2 regions of the Streptomyces sp. NPDC041108 genome follow, and region 2 is predicted to be linked to the other one. Evidence: predicted binding sites of a transcription regulator. Region 2 holds the regulator's gene; the other holds the start of a gene.
What was found. Region 2 encodes HspR, which represses chaperone genes until heat shock. Its sites were predicted from a motif close to TTGAGNNNNNNNNNCTCAA; they were not measured.
Positions count from the first base shown of each region.

Region 1: lon (endopeptidase La) is a predicted target of HspR. The motif match lies at 6,900-6,918, and genes of this name have one in related genera.

Region 1 is NZ_JBVIYK010000003.1:130,921-140,343, reverse strand. Features, by position in the region: gene ACZ6BB_RS10155 (multifunctional oxoglutarate decarboxylase/oxoglutarate dehydrogenase thiamine pyrophosphate-binding subunit/dihydrolipoyllysine-residue succinyltransferase subunit) at 1-2,223, opposite strand, end outside; gene ACZ6BB_RS10150 (sensor histidine kinase) at 2,656-3,756, opposite strand; gene ACZ6BB_RS10145 (response regulator transcription factor) at 3,823-4,560, opposite strand; gene ACZ6BB_RS10140 (spermine/spermidine synthase domain-containing protein) at 4,692-5,366, opposite strand; gene ACZ6BB_RS10135 (rhomboid-like protein) at 5,556-6,509, shown strand; gene lon (endopeptidase La) at 6,941-9,343, shown strand.
Region 2 is NZ_JBVIYK010000006.1:305,967-315,389, forward strand. Features, by position in the region: gene dnaK (molecular chaperone DnaK) at 1-165, shown strand, start outside; gene grpE (nucleotide exchange factor GrpE) at 162-845, shown strand; gene dnaJ (molecular chaperone DnaJ) at 888-2,066, shown strand; gene ACZ6BB_RS19520 (heat shock protein transcriptional repressor HspR) at 2,072-2,542, shown strand; gene ACZ6BB_RS19525 (hypothetical protein) at 2,701-5,454, opposite strand; gene ACZ6BB_RS19530 (hypothetical protein) at 5,517-6,089, shown strand; gene ACZ6BB_RS19535 (GntR family transcriptional regulator) at 6,208-6,471, opposite strand; gene ACZ6BB_RS19540 (GntR family transcriptional regulator) at 6,468-6,716, opposite strand; gene ACZ6BB_RS19545 (hypothetical protein) at 7,197-7,454, shown strand; gene ACZ6BB_RS19550 (hypothetical protein) at 7,637-8,461, shown strand; gene ACZ6BB_RS19555 (hypothetical protein) at 8,481-8,750, opposite strand; gene ACZ6BB_RS19560 (WhiB family transcriptional regulator) at 8,779-9,423, opposite strand, start outside.

The DNA of each region.
Region 1 (9,423 bases), on a different contig from region 2:
CTCGATCATGCGGGCCACGTCGGTGGCGTACATCGAGGAACGCGACGACTCGGGAGCCGCGGTGAAGCCGACCTGGTTGTTGATGACGATGTGGACCGTGCCGCCGGTGCGGTAGCCGCGCAGCTGCGACATGTTCAGGGTCTCGGCCACCACGCCCTGGCCCGCGAAGGCCGCGTCGCCGTGGAGGGCCACCGGCAGGACCGTGAAGTCCGTGCCGCCCTTGTTGATGATGTCCTGCTTGGCGCGGGCGACGCCCTCCAGGACCGGGTCCACGGCCTCCAGGTGCGAGGGGTTCGCGACCAGGCTGACCTTGATCTGCTCGCCGTCGAGGCCCGTGAAGGTGCCCTCGGCGCCCAGGTGGTACTTCACGTCGCCGGAGCCGTGCATCGACTTCGGGTCGAGGTTGCCCTCGAACTCGCGGAAGATCTGCGCGTAGGACTTGCCGACGATGTTCGCGAGGACGTTCAGCCGGCCGCGGTGGGCCATGCCGATGACGACCTCGTCGAGGCGGGACTCCGCCGCCGAGTCGATGACCGCGTCGAGCAGCGGGATGACCGACTCGCCGCCTTCGAGCGAGAAGCGCTTCTGGCCGACGTACTTCGTCTGCAGGAAGGTCTCGAAGGCCTCCGCCGCGTTCAGCCGGCGCAGGATGCGCAGCTGCTCCTCGCGCTCCGGCTTGGTGTGCGGGCGCTCGATGCGGTCCTGGATCCAGCGGCGCTGCTTCGGGTCCTGGATGTGCATGAACTCGACACCGGTCGTACGGCAGTACGAGTCGCGCAGGACGCCGAGGATGTCGCGGAGCTTCATCAGGGACTTGCCCGAGAAGCCGCCGACCGCGAACTCGCGCTCCAAGTCCCACAGGGTGAGCCCGTGCTCGGTGATGTCCAGGTCGGGGTGCTTGCGCTGGCGGTACTCCAGCGGGTCGGTGTCGGCCATGACGTGGCCGCGGACCCGGTAGGAGTGGATCAGCTCGAAGACCCGGGCGGCCTTGGTGACGTCGTCGTCGTGGCTGGCGTCGATGTCCTTGAGCCAGCGGACCGGCTCGTAGGGGATGCGCAGGGCCTCGAAGATGTCGTCGTAGAACCCGCCCTCGCCGAGCAGGTAGTTGGCGACGATCCGCAGGAACTCGCCGGAGGCGGCGCCCTGGATGACCCGGTGGTCGTACGTCGAGGTCAGCGTCATGACCTTCGAGATGCCCAGCTTGTTCAGGGTGTCCTGGGACGTGCCCTGGAACTCGGCCGGGTAGTCCATGGATCCGACGCCCATGATGACCGACTGACCGGGCATCAGACGCGGGACCGAGTGGACGGTGCCGAGGCCGCCGGGGTTGGTCAGGGAGACCGTGACACCGGTGAAGTCGTCCATCGTCAGCTTGCCGTCACGTGCGCGGCGGACGATGTCCTCGTAGGCCTGCCAGAACTCGAAGAAGTTCAGCGTCTCGGCCTTCTTGATGCCCGCGACGACCAACTGGCGGTCGCCGTTGGGCTTCACCAGGTCGATGGCGAGGCCGAAGTTGACGTGCGGCGGCTTGACGAGGGTGGGCTTCCCGTCCTTCTCCGCGTAGTGCCAGTTCATCGACGGCATCGACTTGATGGCCTGCACCATCGCGTAGCCGATCAGGTGCGTGAAGGAGATCTTCCCGCCCCGGGCGCGCTTGAGGTGGTTGTTGATGACGATGCGGTTGTCGAACAGCAGCTTCACCGGGACCGCGCGCACGGACGTGGCCGTGGGCAGCTCCAGGGAGGCGTTCATGTTCTTCGCGACCGCGGCGGCGGGGCCGCGCAGCGTGATCAGCTCCGGGCCCTCGGCGGGCGCGGCCTGCTTCGCGGGGGCCGCGGCAGCCGGCTTGGCCGGTGCGGGCGCGGCGGCCGCGGGCTTCGCGGCGGCAGGTGGCGCAACGGCGGCGGGCTTCGGGGCCGCCGGTGCGGGCGCGGCCGGAGCCGCGGGAGCGGCCTGGGCCGGCGCGGCGGGTGCCGCGGGCGTGGTGGTCGCTGCGGCCCCCGCGGCCGCAGTGCTCGCCGGAGCCGAGGCGGCAGCTGCGCCCGGCTTGTAGTCGGCGAAGAAGTCCCACCAGGCTCGGTCTACCGAGTTCGGATCCTGGAGGTACTGCTGATAGATCTCGTCGACGAGCCACTCGTTCGGACCGAAGGCCGCGGCGGGGTTCTTACCCGCTTGGTCTGCGTCGGTCGAGATGCTCGAGTTACTGGGGGACTGTGGCGACACGGCGGCAACCGCCCTCTTCCGCTTCACAAGGTGATGGACAGCGGGAATCAAGGCTACGCCCCCGTGGCCGGGAAGGTCAGGCCGAGTCCGCTCTTCGTCGCGTAAGTCACATCGGAAAGCGTGTTTCGGGGGTGGAAATGGCGGGAAACAAGCGTGGTTCCGGTCCGGAATGGGGCTGGAGGGTGCACACCGGGCATGCCTCGGGCGGGGCCTGCGGATATGTGCACGCGGCCCTCTGCCTGAACGCACCTGATCACACGTGTCCGGCTGGGCGGAACTGCCGTGGATCTTGTGGCTCCGCTTCGAACTTTACGTCAACTTGGGGGAGATGTAAGCACCGGGAGGATGAGCGATATTCGGCAATGGTGGGGGGATTCAGCCATACGTGATGTGGGTATCAGTGGATTTCCGCCCCCGCCGCTCCTGCCCTTCTCATCCCGTTCCTCCCGGTAGGAGCACCCGGATGCGGCAGCCCTTCGGGGACTCGGCCACTCCGATGCGGCCGCCGTGCAGGTCAACGGCCCAGCGGGCGATGGCGAGGCCCAGTCCGGTGCCGCCGTCGCTGCCGGGGCCGTGCGGGGAGCTGACGGCGCCGCGGTTGAAGCGTTCGAAGACACGGTGCCACTCGGATTCGGGGATGCCCGGGCCCTCGTCGAGGACTTCGAGGTCCAGGGAGTCGAGGGTGGGTCCGCGGCGGGCCTTCACCGTGACGCGGCCGTGCGCCGGGCTGTGCTTCACCGCGTTGTCGATGAGGTTGGCGACGACCTGGTGGATGCGTTCCGGGTCGGCGTTCGCGGTCAGCTCCGGCGGATGGACGTCCAGGTGCAGATGGACGTCCGTGCGGGTGTGATTGCCGGAGCCTGAGGCGATCCCCCCGCGGGCCGAGGAGACCATCTGGGCCTCCTTGAGGACGCCCGAGAGGTACGGCCAGACCTCGAAGCGGCGGCGGCGCAGCGGGACCACGCCGTTGTCCAGGCGCGAGAGGTCGAGCAGGGTCTCCACCAGACGCCCCAGGCGTTCGGTCTGCTTCAGGGCCGTCCGCATCGTCTCGGGGTCGGCCTGGGTGACGCCGTCGACGATGTTCTCCAGGACCGCGCGCAGGCCGGCGATGGGCGTGCGGAGCTCGTGGGAGACGTTCGCCACGAGTTCCTTGCGCTGGCGGTCCTGTGCCTCCAGCTCGTCGGCCATGAGATTGATCGTGTGGGCGAGGTCGCCCAGCTCGTCCCGGCGGTTCTCGCTGACCCGGCGGGTGTAGTCGCCGCGGGAGATGGACCGGGCGACCGCGTTCATCTCGTCCAGGGGGGCGGTGAGCGAATGCGCGACGAACTGCGTGATCAGGAGTGTGGCGATCATCGAGAACACCGTGATGAAGCGCAGCTCCGTCTTGGTGTGCACGGCGATCATCGACAGACCGGTCGTGATCAGCACCGAGATGACGACGAGCGCGCCGAGCTTCGTCTTGATCGAGAAGGGACGCAGACCGCTCAGCGGTCCCGCGCCCTTGCGTGACCCCGGGTCACCGACTCCGCTCATGACGCCACCAGCCCTCTGTCCCTGTGTGCCTGGGTATGCCCGCGCACGCGGTGCTCCGGCACGGGATCAGGGAGTCGGGGTCTCCAGGGCGTACCCCACGCCGTGCACCGTGCGGATCCGCTCCGCGCCGATCTTCCGTCGCAGCGCCTTGATGTGGCTGTCCACGGTCCGCGTCCCGGACGCGTCCGCCCAGTCCCACACCTCGGCGAGCAACTGTTCGCGCGAGAGTACGGCACGCGGGGTGTTCGCGAGACATACGAGGAGGTCGAACTCGGTGGGCGTGAGGTGCACGTCCTCGCTGCGCACCCGGACGCGGCGCTGCGCGTGGTCGATCTCCAGCTCGCCGAGGCGCAGGATGCCCGAGCGCGGGGTGGTGGCGGCCAGCGCGGCCCGCTCCACCCGGCGCAGCAGGACATGCACGCGGGCGGCCAGTTCCCGCATGGAGAACGGCTTGGTCATGTAGTCGTCGGCGCCGACGCCGAGCCCGACCAGCATGTCCGTCTCGTCGTCCCGGGCGGTGAGCATCAGCACGGGGACGGGCCGCTGGGCCTGGACGCGCCTGCACACCTCCAGGCCGTCGAAGCCGGGCAGCATGATGTCGAGGATCAGCAGGTCGGGCTGCCATGCCTCCGCGGTGTCGACCGCGGCGGGCCCGTCGGTCGCGGTCTGCACGACGAAACCCTCGGCGCGCAGGCGGGCCGCGATGGCGTCGACGATCGTCGGGTCGTCCTCGACCACGAGCACCCGGCGCTGTGCGCCCGGGGTCGCTGCGGTGCCGCTGTGGGTGGTGTGTGTCTGCTCCATCGCCCGCCCCTGTGTTGCTTTCCGGAATCCGTGGGGTGATCCCTTGACTACGCATGGCTGCGCATGACTGCGATTGACGCTTGAATGATCGGCGTCAGGCAAGCAGGGTACGGGCAGTCACCGCACTGCGGCTATCCAGGTCGGATCGCGATGTGCACCACGTCCGGAACTCCCCGGGCAACCTCGATCTCTTCGGTACGCACCCGTTGGAACCCGGCATTCCGCAAGGTTTCCTCGAATTCCGGAGAAGGCTGCGCCGACCACACGGCCAGCACCCCGCCCGGCCTCAACACCCTTGCGCAGCTTGCCAATCCAGCAGGTGAATACAGGTTTCCGTTGGTCTCGGAGACGGTCCAGTCGGGCCCGTTGTCGATGTCCAGACAGAGTGCGTCGAACGTGTCGGATGTCTCATTGACGTACGCCACGAGATCGGCTTCCACGATGGCCGTGCGTGAGTCCTTCAGCGCCTCCGCGGACACCTCGGACAGCGGGCCCGCGCGGTGCCACTCGATCACGGAGGGTTCGCGTTCGACGACCGTGATCGTTCCCCAGCGCGGATCCGCGGCGGCGTGTGCGAGCGAGAAGCCGACGCCCAGGCCGCCGATCAGCACACTCGGCCGAGAACGGTCGCTCAGCGCGTCGAGGGCGGCGTCGACCAGCAGCCGTTCCGAGCGGCCGTCCGAGGTGTCCATCAGGAAGCAGCCGTTGGCGATGATCTGCAGCAGCTCCCCGTGCCTGCGGAGCACGACCTCCCCGTAGGGGCCCTCGCGCCGGTCGATGACTTCGGGTTCGTCGGTGATGGGCATGCGTCCATCCTTACCTGTGCGCGGGCGAGGGGGCCGACGATTTTACGGCGGCGGGCGGGGCACCTGCGAGCTGCCGCGGGGGCGTCGCTGCTGTCGAGTCGCTGTGAATCGGGGAGAGGGTGGCGGAGGTTACAGACAGGGGCGTATCGGAGCGTCGAGGGTGGGGTGAAACGGAAGGAGCGCCTCACTTTGGATGCCGCCCAGGCCGTGAAGCCCGTGAAGCCCGTGGAACCCGTCGAGCCGACTCGGGCCGTCGAGCCGGCACCGTCCGGTGTGCCGGTCGAGCCGGTGGAGAGCCTGGAGGGCCTTGAGGCCGGGGCGCGGGCGGCGGGGGCCCGGGTGACGCCGTCGGTGACCGGGCCCGTCCTCGACGGCATCCCGCGGCAACCGGGTGCGGCGTCCGTGCGCGTGCCGGACGGGGACGGGGAGTGCGCGGGGCGCGCAGGATCCGTTGCCGCCCCGGTCGCGCGCGCCCGGGGCCCGCGCCCCTGGCGCCTGCTCCCCACCCCCGTCGGCACGCCCTTCACCTTCTTCTACGCCTGCGTCCTGGTCGTCACCTCGGTCGTGGCCGAGTACGCCGATCCCGCCGTGGTGCACGCGCTCCACCAGAGTTCCAGCACGGACGTGGCACACCTGGTCCTGGCCCCCGTGCTCGTGCTGCCCGCGAGCGCGCTGTGGGTCGCGGGCGGGGTCGCGTCCCCGTACGCCCTCGCCTTCCTGCTGGTACTGACCGCACTGGAGCGCCGGATCGGCGGATGGCGCACGGCCGGGGTCTTTCTGCTGGGCCATGTCCTCGCCACCCTGGTCACGGAGGTCCCGGTCGGGTTCGCCGTCCTGGCGGGCCACCTTCCCGGCAGCTCCCTCCACCGCCTCGACTACGGCATCAGCTTCGGGGTGGCGGCGTGCGTGGGCGCGTTGGCGGGGCTGCTGACGCCGTGGCTGCGGTGGCCGATCCTGCTGCTGTTCGCCGGAATGCTGGTGGACGACCTGATCGCCTACACGGACCCGGTGACGAACTGGGGTCACCTGCTGTCCCTGACGATGGGAGTGGCGACCTGGCCGCTCGTACGCCACCGGCGACGGGCGGACCGGGACCGCCGGGCGCTCCCGGAGGCAGGCGCGGACCGCCACGACGGCTGGTGATCAGCGGGGTTCCCGCCCCGCGGCCGGGTGGACGTTCGCCGGGTCCGGCCCGCGTGGGCATCCGTCAACTCCGGCTCGTGCGGGTGTTCGTCGACCCGGCCGACTCGGATGCCAGGTGTCGGGCCTGCGTGGGTGTCCGTCGACTTCGGCCCGCTTGAAGGCCCTTTCGTCTCGCGAGAGGCAGTCGCTCCGGCCCGCGTCAACGTCGCCTCGCCCCAGGCCAGGCCGGCCGCATGTCCCCCGGGTGCGCGCCCGTGCCACCGTCGCGCCCCTGGCCCGCACGACCCCGTACGCCGTCTCCACGGCACCCGTTCCGCCCCTCTTCCCGCCCGGTTGATCGCCCACAGCGAACGCGGCGCCCCTCGGGGAACATTCCTCGGCTCATGTGCATTGAGTCGGCATAGCTCAACTTGACTGCCGAGGGAGAGATCATGGCTTCGACGTCCGCACCGCTCACCCTGCCCGTGTTGCCGCTCGACGGGGAGGTCGTGCTGCCGGGAATGGTGGTGCCGCTGGACCTCAATGACACGGATGTACGGGCGGCGGTGGAGGCCGCGCAGGCGGCGGCGCGGGCCGAGCCAGGGAAGCCGAAGGTGCTGCTGGTGCCGCGGATCGACGGGGCGTACGCGGGCACGGGTGTGCTCGGGACCGTCGAGCAGGTCGGACGGCTGGCCGACGGGGACCCCGGCGCGCTCATCCGCGCGGTGCGCCGGGTGCGGATCGGGGCCGGGACGACCGGGCCCGGCGCCGCCCTGTGGGTCGAGGGGACGAGCGTCGACGAGAGCGTGCCGGAGCCGCTGCCCGGTCAGGTCGCCGAACTCGCCAAGGAGTACAAGGCCCTCGCCACCAGCTGGCTGCGCAAGCGCGGCGCCTGGCAGGTCGTGGACCGGGTACAGGCGATCGACGACGTGTCCGCCCTCGCCGACAACTCCGGGTACTCGCCGTTCCTCACCACCGAGCAGAAGATCCAGCTCCTGGAGACCGGCGACCCCGTCGCCCGGCTGAAGCTCGCCACCCAGCAGCTGCGGGACCACCTCGCCGAGCAGGACGTCGCCGAGACCATCGCCAAGGACGTCCAGGAGGGCGTCGAGAAGCAGCAGCGCGAGTTCCTGCTGCGGCGTCAGCTCGAAGCCGTCCGCAAGGAACTGCGCGAGCTGAACGGCGAACAGGACGGTGAGGAGTCCGACGACTACCGGGCCCGCGTCGAGGCCGCCGATCTGCCGGAGACCGTGCGGGAGGCCGCGCTCAAGGAGGTCGACAAGCTGGAGCGGTCGAGTGACCAGTCCCCCGAGGGCGGGTGGATCAGGACCTGGCTCGACACCGTGCTCGAACTCCCCTGGAACGAGCGGACCGAGGACGCCTACGACATCCGGGGCGCCCAGCGGGTGCTCGACGCCGAGCACGCCGGCCTGGAGGACGTGAAGGAACGCATCACCGAGTACCTCGCCGTGCGCAAGCGGCGTGCGGACCGGGGACTGGGCGTCGTCGGCGGGCGGCGCGGCGGCGCCGTGCTCGCGCTCGTCGGGCCGCCCGGCGTCGGCAAGACCAGCCTCGGCGAGTCCGTGGCCCACGCGATGGGGCGCAAGTTCGTCCGGGTCGCGCTCGGCGGCGTACGGGACGAGGCGGAGATCCGCGGGCACCGGCGTACGTACGTGGGTGCGCTCCCCGGCCGGATCGTGCGGGCCATCAAGGAGGCCGGGTCCATGAACCCCGTCGTCCTGCTCGACGAGATCGACAAGGTCGGCTCCGACTTCCGGGGCGACCCGGCGGCGGCCCTGCTCGAAGTCCTCGACCCCGCGCAGAACCACACCTTCCGGGACCACTACCTGGAGGTCGAGCTGGACCTGAGCGACGTCGTCTTCCTGGCCACGGCCAACGTGCTGGAGGCGATCCCCGAGGCGCTGCTCGACCGCATGGAGCTGGTCCGGCTGGACGGATACACAGAGGACGAGAAGGTCGTCATCGCGCGGGACCACCTGCTGCCCCGTCAGCTGGACCGGGCCGGGCTCGGCGCCGACGAGGTCGTCCTCGACGAGAGCGCGCTGCGCAAGCTCGCCGGCGAGTACACGCGCGAGGCGGGCGTCCGGAACCTGGAGAGGTCCGTCGCGCGGCTGCTGCGCAAGGTCGCCGCCCAGCACGAACTGGGGCAGCGGGAGCTGCCGTTCACCGTCACCGACGGGGACCTGCGCGGGCTCATCGGGCGTCCGCACCACGTGCCCGAGGCGGCGCAGGACCCGGCGGAGCGGCGTACGGCCGTGCCGGGCGTCGCGACCGGGCTCGCCGTCACCGGCGCGGGCGGCGACGTGCTGTACGTCGAGGCGTCGCTCGCCGACCCGGAGACGGGCGCGGCGGGGCTGACCCTCACCGGCCAGCTGGGCGACGTGATGAAGGAGTCCGCGCAGATCGCCCTCTCCTTCCTCCGCTCGCACGGCGCGGAGCTGGAGCTGCCCGTCGCCGACCTCAAGGACCGGGGCGTGCACATCCACTTCCCGGCGGGCGCGGTGCCGAAGGACGGCCCGAGCGCCGGCGTCACCATGACGACGGCCCTCGCCTCGCTCCTGTCCGGCAGGCTCGTCCGCACGGACGTGGCCATGACGGGTGAGGTCTCGCTGACGGGCCGGGTCCTGCCCATCGGCGGGGTGAAGCAGAAGCTGCTCGCCGCGCACCGGGCCGGTGTCACGACCGTCGTCATCCCGAAGCGGAACGAGGCGGACCTCGATGATGTGCCCGCCGAGGTGCTGGAGAAGCTCGACGTGCACGCCGTCACGGATGTCCGCCAGGTCCTGGAGCTGGCGCTCGCGCCGGCGGCGGTGGAGGTGCCGGTGGCAGCGTGACCGGCAGGGACCTCTCGCGCGGTTCCCCGCGGCCCTGAATGCACCGGGCCCGCGGGGAACCGCGCGACCAGCCCTCACCG
Region 2 (9,423 bases):
GCCGTCTCGCAGAAGCTCGGCCAGGCCCTGTACGCCGACGCCCAGGCCGCGCAGGCCGCGGGCGGCGAGGCCGGCGCCGGCGCCGGTGACGCCAAGGCCGACGACGACGTCGTCGACGCCGAGATCGTCGACGAGGACCGTGAGCGCAAGGACGGTGCCGCGTGACGGAGGAGACCCCGGGCTTCGACGAGCAGCAGCCGCAGTCGGCTCAGCCGCAGCAGCCTGATGTCCCCTCCGGCTCTGACGACGCCGAGCCGAAGGCCGCCCCCCAGGAGGGGGCGGCCCCGGCCGGGGACGCGGCGGCGACGGCCCAGGTGGCCGGTCTGACGGCACAGCTGGACCAGGTGCGTACGGCGCTCGGTGAGCGCACGACGGACCTCCAGCGGCTCCAGGCCGAGTACCAGAACTACCGCCGACGGGTCGAGCGCGACCGGATCACGGTCAAGGAGATCGCCGTCGCGAACCTCCTGACCGAACTCCTGCCCGTGCTCGACGACATCGGCCGGGCGCGGGAGCACGGCGAACTCGTCGGCGGCTTCAAGTCCGTCGCCGAATCGCTGGAGACGGTCGCGGCGAAGATGGGCCTGCAGCAGTTCGGCAAGGAGGGCGAGCCCTTCGACCCGACGATCCACGAGGCCCTGATGCACAGTTACGCGCCCGACGTGACCGAGACGACGTGCGTGGCGATTCTCCAGCCGGGGTATCGCATCGGCGAGCGCACCATCCGCCCCGCGCGGGTGGCCGTGGCCGAACCGCAGCCCGGTGCGCAGACCGCGAAGGCCGAGGAGGCCGAGGGTGCCTCCGGTGCCGACGACAAGGAGAGCGGTGGCCCGGACGAGGGCTGACGCAGGCGGCATGCAGGATGAGCGGAAGGAGGGACGTCGCGGATGAGTACCAAGGACTTCATCGAGAAGGACTACTACAAGGTCCTCGGCGTCCCCAAGGACGCCACCGAGGCCGAGATCAAGAAGGCGTACCGCAAACTCGCCCGCGAGTTCCACCCGGACGCCAACAAGGGGAACGTCAGGGCCGAGGAGCGCTTCAAGGAGATCTCCGAGGCCAACGACATCCTCGGTGACCCCAAGAAGCGCAAGGAGTACGACGAGGCCCGCGCCCTCTTCGGCAACGGCGGGTTCCGCCCGGGGCCGGGCGCCGGCGGCGGCTCGTTCAACTTCGACCTGGGCGACCTCTTCGGAGGCGGCGCCCAGGGCGGGGGGCAGGCGGGCGGCTTCGGCGGGGGCATCGGCGATGTCTTCGGGGGCCTGTTCAACCGGGGCAGCTCCGGCACCACGCGGGTGCAGCCCCGGCGCGGCCAGGACATCGAGTCCGAGGTCACGCTGAGCTTCACCGAGGCCATCGAGGGTGCGACCGTACCGCTCAGGATGTCCTCGCAGTCGCCCTGCAAGGCATGTTCCGGCACCGGCGACGCCAACGGCACACCCCGTGTGTGCCCGACGTGCGTCGGCACCGGCCAGGTCGCGCGGGGCTCGGGCGGCGGCTTCTCCCTGACCGACCCGTGCCCGGACTGCAAGGGCCGGGGCCTGATCGCCGAGGACCCCTGCGACATCTGCAAGGGGTCGGGCCGCGCCAAGTCCTCCCGCACCATGCAGGTCAGGATCCCGGCGGGCGTCTCCGACGGCCAGCGGATCCGGCTGCGGGGCAAGGGCGCGCCCGGGGAACGGGGCGGACCGGCGGGCGACCTGTACGTCGTCGTGCACGTCGATCCGCACCCGGTGTTCGGCCGCAAGGACGACAACCTCACGGTGACCGTCCCGGTGACCTACCCCGAGGCGGCACTGGGCGGTGAGGTCCGGGTCCCGACCCTGGGCGGACCGCCGGTCACCCTGAAACTGCCTCCGGGCACCCCCAACGGCCGTACGATGCGGGCCCGGGGCAAGGGCGCCTTCCGCAAGGACGGGACTCGCGGGGACCTGCTGATCACCGTCGAGGTGAGTGTTCCGAAGGACCTGTCGGGGAAGGCTCGTGACGCCCTGGAGGCGTATCGCGAGGCGACCGCGGACGAGGACCCGCGGGCGGAGCTGTTCCAGGCCGCGAAGGGAGCTTGAATGTGATGGACGGCCGCCGTAGGCAGAATCCGTTGGGCAGGGCGTACGAGCTGACGGAAGAGACACCGGTGTACGTCATCTCGGTGGCCGCCCAGCTGTCCGGTCTGCACCCGCAGACCCTGCGCCAGTACGACCGTCTCGGCCTGGTCTCCCCGGACCGCACCGCCGGGCGCGGCCGCCGCTACTCGGCCCGTGACATCGAACTGCTGCGCACCGTCCAGCAGTTGTCGCAGGACGAGGGCATCAACCTGGCCGGCATCAAGCGCATCATCGAGCTGGAGAACCAGGTCGCCGCCCTCCAGTCGAGGGTCGCCGAGATGGAGGCCGCCCTCGACGGAGCCGCCGCGACCATGCGCCAGCGCGAGGCCGCGGTCCACGCCTCGTACCGGCGCGACCTGGTGCCGTATCAGGAGATGCAGCAGAGCAGCGCGTTGGTGGTGTGGCGGCCGAAGGGGCGGCAGGCACAGTCGGACTGACCATCCCAAGTACGCGGAAGGGCCCGGAGGTTCGCACGAACCTCCGGGCCCTTCCGCGTCGGGCGTCAGCTCTCGGTGGCCAGTTCGGTCGTCGGAAGGCGCCGGTGCCCGAGCGGGGCTGATTCCCGGGCCCCCTGCGGTGTCTCCGGTCGGCTGGGTCAGTCGCCCATGCCGAGCCCCGGATGGGGGCGCTCGTGGCCGGGCGGTAGTTGCTGTGGCTGTTGGGTAGTGGGGCGGGGCGCGCCGGAGGTGCCGCGCGGAGGCATGCCGACTTCCCAGAGGGGGGTGTCGGGTGCGGCTCGATCGGCGGCGGGCGTGCCGGGTGCCGGTCGGGCGGGGGTGGGAGCGCTCGGAGACCGCTCGGCGGTGGGGGGTTTCTGCCGCGGCTGTGCCTCCTTCTGCGGCGGGGTGGCGCTCGCGGGGCCCCCGCCCGGTGTCTCCGTCTCTGCGGCTGATTCGGTGGCCAGGCCCGGGCGGCGCCAGCGTTCCGGGATGGTCGACCGGTGTTGCACAGCGCTCTCATCGCCTGCCTGGACCGCTGCCACGGCGCGTGCGCGCAGGGCGCTCTGGCGGGCGACGGGGGCGAAGCCGGGAGCGGCGTTGCCGGTCTCGGCGGGAAGGCCCCGGGCGCCCATCTCGTTCAACTGCTGCTGGAGGCCCGACTCCGGGGCGAAGATCTCGCGCGGCAGCTGCCAGGAGGCCGCGCCGTCCACGTCGACCCGGTGTTCCTTGCCGTCGACGGTGAAGGTGAGGCCGTAGCCGATGTACTGGTCGTCCTTGTCGAACTGCAGATCGCCGGAGATCTCACCGCCCCGGTCCCGGACCTCGTTCGCGAGGACCTGGAGGGCGGGCGGGAGCGGGTTGGTACGGCCGAGGCTGGTGACGTAGCCGCCGGCCCGCAGCACCTTCCGCTGGCTGTTCTCTCCTTCCCCTTCCTCGTAGGGGATCTGGAAGCGGGTCTCCTCGGCCTCCTCGTCCCAGTAGGTCTCGACGGCACCCAGCCGCGCCGTGATGAAGGTCAGCCGTGGCCGGTCGGGCCCGCTGTACGCCTTCTCCATCGCCGGGAACTGGACCTGGTGCCGCAGGGCCAGCGGTGGAGGCGCGCCGATGATCGTGACGTGGGCGTCCGGGTTCTGCGTGAGGATGATCTCGGCGTTGGCTACCCCGGTGCCGCCGGAGCCCGCGACGACCCAGTCCTTGGCCTCCCGCGCATCGAAGCGGTTCTCGGCGACCTCGTCGCCGAGCAGCGCACGGCCCGGTGCCTCCTCGCGTGCCGTCTCCCACTTGCCCGTCGCGGCGAGGGCGCCGAAGCAGTTGTCGATGCGGGCCTTGCCGGGGCTGAGGCCGGCGGTGAGGGCCTCCATCAGCGGTGAGGACTTCAGGACGTCGAGCACCGTACGAGCGTCCGTGCCGCCCCGCTCGGCCTGGGTCAGCCAGGCCCGCAGCTCGCCCGAGTACGGCAGGCCCTCGTCCTCCAGCTCCCGCAGCCGGTCACCGATCAGCCGCACGGCCTCGCTGCGGCTTTCCACCGGGTGGTCCCCACGAGGCATGCCGGGGACGACCTCGGGAGTCAGACCGGTGGCGATGCTCGGGACGCCGTCGCAGGCCACCCAGAGCGGGGGTGGGGCCTCCTTGCCGTCCACAGCCGGTCTCTGGATCTCGGCGAGGAGTTCGCCGTCACGGCCGAGCCGCAGGCGGGCGTGGCCGTTCACCACGTCTCCCCGGGTGGCGAGCTGGTCCTCCCAGATCCGTACGGCTTCGATGGGCAGGCGGTGCCCGGGGTGCTCGACCGTGGAGTGCGGGTCGACTCCCATCCACTGGGCGAGGTCCCGGTCCTGATCCGCCGACTGCACGATGCCCCGGCCGGGGTCCAGGTGCCACCGGCCGTTTCCGTCGATCAGCAGCGCGTCCGGGTCCCGTCCGGTCAGGCTCGCGCCGCCGCCGATCACCACGCGGCGGGTCGGGAACTCCCTCTGCGCCAACTGCCCTTCGATCGCCTGCTCGGTGCGTGCGCTGATCTGGGCGCGGTATTCGGCCCATTGAACGGACGCTGCCTCCAACTGGTCGCGGGGGAGGGGCAGTCCGTTCTGGTCGTAGCCGGGCATGGGCATGGTGACTTCGCGGCGGCCGATGAAGGCCTCGACCTGACGTTCGGCGCGGAGGGCCGCGTCGCGGGAGGCTTGGAGGGCGGCGGCGTCGGTGGGGTCGAGGTGTTCTATGGGGTGGGCGAGGGTGGCGATCAGGCGTTTGGCTCGGGAGGAGAGGAAATCCTTGGAGAGGGTGCGCCGCCTACGGGCGGCACGAGACTCGTCCGCGTACGGCTCTCCGTCGGCTATGGCTGCCACTGGTCGCATACCGCATCGGTCGATCAGGGCCGAGAGGTCGGCACGTGCCTCGGCCCGCTGTGGCGCCGGGAGTTCCGCGTTGGAGGCGCGGGCGGCGAGCCAGTTCAGTTCGGCGACGCGTCCGTGGTCCCTGCTCGACAGTTCGTGTCGGTCGCCGAGATCGGCCTCCTGGTTCAGGAGGTCCCTGCCCACCGGAGCCAGACCCTGACTCGACCGGTCGCGGGCGGCGATGAGTTCACCCACCTCGTGGGCGAGGACACGGGTCAGGAGTTCGCTGGGCAGACGGTCGGATATCTGCACGACGTACTGATCCGTCGTCGTGTTCGTCATCGTATTGGCGATCATTCCCGAGACCATGGGAATGGCGTCCAGCCAGAGGTCGGCCGAACCGCCCTGCGTGTCCTCCAGGGCGAAGTACTCCCTGCCGTCCTCGGATATCCGCTCTTCGATCGACCTGAACCGCTCTCCGAGAACGACGGACGTCACTGTGCGCATCTCACGTTTCACCGTCGCGATCAGCGCCGCTTGCTGGGCCCGCAACCGCGCATCGGTGACCGTCGTGTCCACGTGATGTTCCTCCCCCTGTATCCGCGCCGACGCAAGCGCTGAACAGCCCTTAGGATCATGTCATGTTGACAGCGCGCTCATCGGCCGAAGCACACCTGTACATGGACCTGCATAGGTGTGAGTGCGGGTCGGGCGACTTCGACCGCCAACACCGGCTGGAACTGCACGGCGACGACCTGGTCGCGGTGTACGAGGGTGCCTGTCGGCAGTGTGGACGAACCCGCCGTTTCGAGTTCCGTATGACGGAAGAGATTCCGCCGCCCCCGCCGGCATTCGGTGGCGCTGAGCCGTCTCAGATCATTGATCCAGGAGAGTTCGAGGCGGTCGCGGGTCGGCTCGCCGAATCCACTGGAATTCAGCTCCTCAATACCCCCGAGTCCGAACACCACAAGCTTCGGGGAGCGATGGCCTATGTCGTCGCGGCGTACGAGGAGATGCTCAAGTTTCTTCCTCCGGGCCAGGACGCCATCCCAGCCAGTGCATTTGTGTCGGAAGTGGGCAGGGGGCGATATCGGCGCGACCCTGGCAACTTCGACCGCGACATCTTGGAGATGAACGTCAGGGACGCTCGCGCGGTCCTCGACGACATCGGCGAGGTCAGCCCCCCGCGCGGCGGCAACACCACCAGCGGCTGATCAGTCGCTCTCTCTCCGGATGGTCCAGCTCGGGCCCTTGCGGGAGGACCGGCGGGGGCGATGTCCAAAGAGGTCGCCGTAATGCGCCGGGGTCGCCCGCGAGCCGGTCAGTGCTCGGCTACGCCGGGGGTCGGGGGTCTTCGGAGGAGGGCGGCAGCGTGTCCGCCACGAACGTCCCCAGCCCGACTTCGCCTCGCGTCCAGCCCTGCTCGCGCACATGTCGCATGGCCTTCGCCGCCGTCGCGTTCACCACGTCGAACTCCTGGGCGATCTCCAGAGTGGACGGCACGCGGCTTCCCGGCGGGTATGTGCCGTCCTCGATGCGCCGGATGATCTCCGCTGCGATCTGTCGCCACAGCGGGCGCGTACGGTCAAGGATCACCGAGTAGACGCTTCCCCGGAGACGGGCGGCAGCGGGTCGACAACATACGTCCCCTTGGCCGCCAGCGTCTCGACCAGCCCTCGTTCGCGCAGGTCACGCACAGCCCGTCGTACTGTTCCAGGGCTGACCTGGTGCACATCGGCCAGCGCGCGCTCGTTCTCAAGCCGACCGCCGGGCGGAATCTCCCCGCTGCGGATCCGGCGCTCCAAGTCCCGTGCGATGCGTACCCACTCGTACTCAACCATGCTCCGATCATCTGCGCGTGCAGTGCATCCCGCGCACTGGGTAACACACTGTGCGGACTGTGCAGACAAAGCACACTGTGCACAGGGAGCAGATTGTGCTTATCCTGGGCACGAAAGCGCCCCGGCGGGAAGGGTGAGAGCTTCCGTGCCGGGGCTCAGCCGACTACACAGGAGTCGACCTATGCGCAGCCTACTGGCCGCGATCCTGAGCCTTTTCCTGCCTGCTCGCGGGGTACACCGAGCCGCGCCCGGGACGCCTGCACCCTCCTGCCCGCCCGTTGCCGCATCCCGGCCCGCACCTACGTGTCCATTCCTCGGCGACATCATCAGGGTCGACGGGTCGCCCCTCGTCCGGCCCTACGTCGTCGTGTGGGAGCGCGAGCGGGACGAGCTCGATCGCAGGCGCCTGCAGCGGGCGCGGCGCCGGGCGGCCGTTCTGGCGACGTTGGGTCAGGACTACTGCCCGTGGGAGGCCGCCGTATGAGCGGGCCGCGTCTGCGCAGCCTCGGCGTGGACCCGGCGACCGGCAGGGAGGCCCTCGCGGACACGCATCCCGGCGGTCTTCTCGAAGCGCTCGCCGATAAGCACGCACTGAAGGCCGCCGCCGTCCTGGTGACGGTCGTGGGTGCCGTACTGGAGGCAGGGAAGGCGTCGGACGCCGAACTCGCGGCCTTCGTGCCGGCGTTGTGCGCGGCTCTCGATGAGTGCGTCGGCATCATGGCGGCGGACGGGCGGTGACGGAGGACGCCGACCCTCGGGCGTAGCGGCGGTGGGTGGTCGGGGAATTCCCTGGGCACCCACCTGTCGTCAGGTGCCCCGCGGCAGCACCCCTGAGGGATATGGATGACGTGACCATGATCGAATAGGGTCTGGTCGCGCGCACGCGCGCGAAACGTGGGCCGACTCGGGGGAGAACGCACGTGGACACTGGAACGGGGCTGCGGGGATTCGTCCGCCTGGCGTTCGCCGGCCCGGTGGTGCGAGCCGTTCCGATCCGTCCCGACCGGATATCGGACCCGGTCATCGACCGGCTCCAGCGGGCCCGGACGGTGTTGGGGCTCCTGGCCGGCGTCTGGCTGGTGTTGGCCTACCCGATGCGCAAGGGGCGGGAGGACTTCGTCCTGGGCAAGGTGGAGAACCTGATGATCGGCTGCGCCGTCCTGGTGGCCGCCGGAGCCGTGGGCATCACGGTCTTCATCGTCGCCGCGCGCCCGCCGCTGCGCCGCCTGTACGCGCGCCGTCTCGTGAGTCCGCTGACGGTGCTCGGCGTCCTCGCCCTGGAGATGGGCATGTTCTGGCTCATGCTCCAGGCGGTGCGGGGCAACGTGCTGTCTCCCGACGGCCTCAACGCGTGGTTGTCCGATTCCGACGACTCGGAGGCGGGGGCCGGTACCGTGCTCCTCGGCCTGGTGGTGGGCCTGCTGGCCCTCTTGGCCCCCATCGCCTATTTCCTGCTGATGCTCGGCTCCGCGGTGCTCATTCTGGTGACCACCTACTCGGCGCTGAACTCATGCTTCCGCGTCGGCGATGTGCACGAGCTGCTGCCCGGACTTCTCTCGCCTCTGCTGTTCTGGTCGTTGTTCTTCATCAGCCTCTCCGACGGTCCCGACGTCTCGGCTCCGCCGGAGGTGCTGTACGCCTTCCTGCTCGGCGGGCCGCTGTCGGTGACGGCGTTGTCGGTGTGGGAGATACGACGTCTGCGCACGCAGTACGGGATGAACTTGCGGTCCTCGCTTGCCCGTTAGGGCTGTCGCCGGCCTTGGCTCAGTCCAGCTGTTCCGTGGTCCCGTCCGGGTGGATCAGGAGGCGGATGGCGCCGCCGTAGCGGTTGTCGGTGATCGTCGCCGGGGTGGGGGCGCCGAGTTGCTGGGCGCGTTGCTGCAGGATCGACAGGACGACGTCCTGGATGTCTCCGTAGGGCGGCGCGGTGACCGGGACGCCGTCGATGAGGCCGGCGTTGGGGGAGAAGACGTGGACCTGGGCGTCGGGCACGGCGGCGGGCGCCGGGCCCTGGCTCGGGAACGGTTCGGTCATCGGAGGCTGGGGTTCCTTCCGGCTCGGGTCAGGCGCTTTTCGCCTCTCCCCGTTCGGGGAGGAGGCTGTCGTCGGCGTCCTGGACGTCCTCGACACGCAGGACGTCCAGAACGCGAGCGTACGTGCCGCGCGAGAGGCGTTGCAGACGGCCCGACTTCACCAGGGCGGACAGGACGTTGCTGATCGTCTTCGACGGGTCGCCGTAGACCCCGGAGGGGAGGGCGCGCAGGACGTCGCGGGCGGAGAAGGCGCCGGGGAAGCCTGCGACGGCCTTCTCGACGGCCGCGCGGATGCTGGGGGTTGAAGGGGTGCGGCGGGTCTGTCCCGCTCCCCCTCCCGCCGCGGGCGCGACGCGCGGGTGGCCGCCGTGCAGGGGGTGTGCCGCCGGGTGGGCCGTGGGCGCGGCCGGGTGCGGGAGGCGGTCGTGGATCTCGCGGACGGCGGTGCGGATGGTCTGCAGGCGGGTGTCGCCGGTGTCGTCCGAGGCGGCGGCCAGCATGGTGGCGACCTTCTCTATGTTCGCGAGGGTGGCGGCGAGTTCGCGCTGCAGCGGTTCCAGGAAGTCGCGGCGGAGTGCGGTCACCGGGTCGGTGGTGGCGAGTTCGACGGAGACCGAGCCGGTGAGGGGGCGACGGGGCGGGAGAGGTGTGCCTGCGGCGTCCTCGGGGGCGTC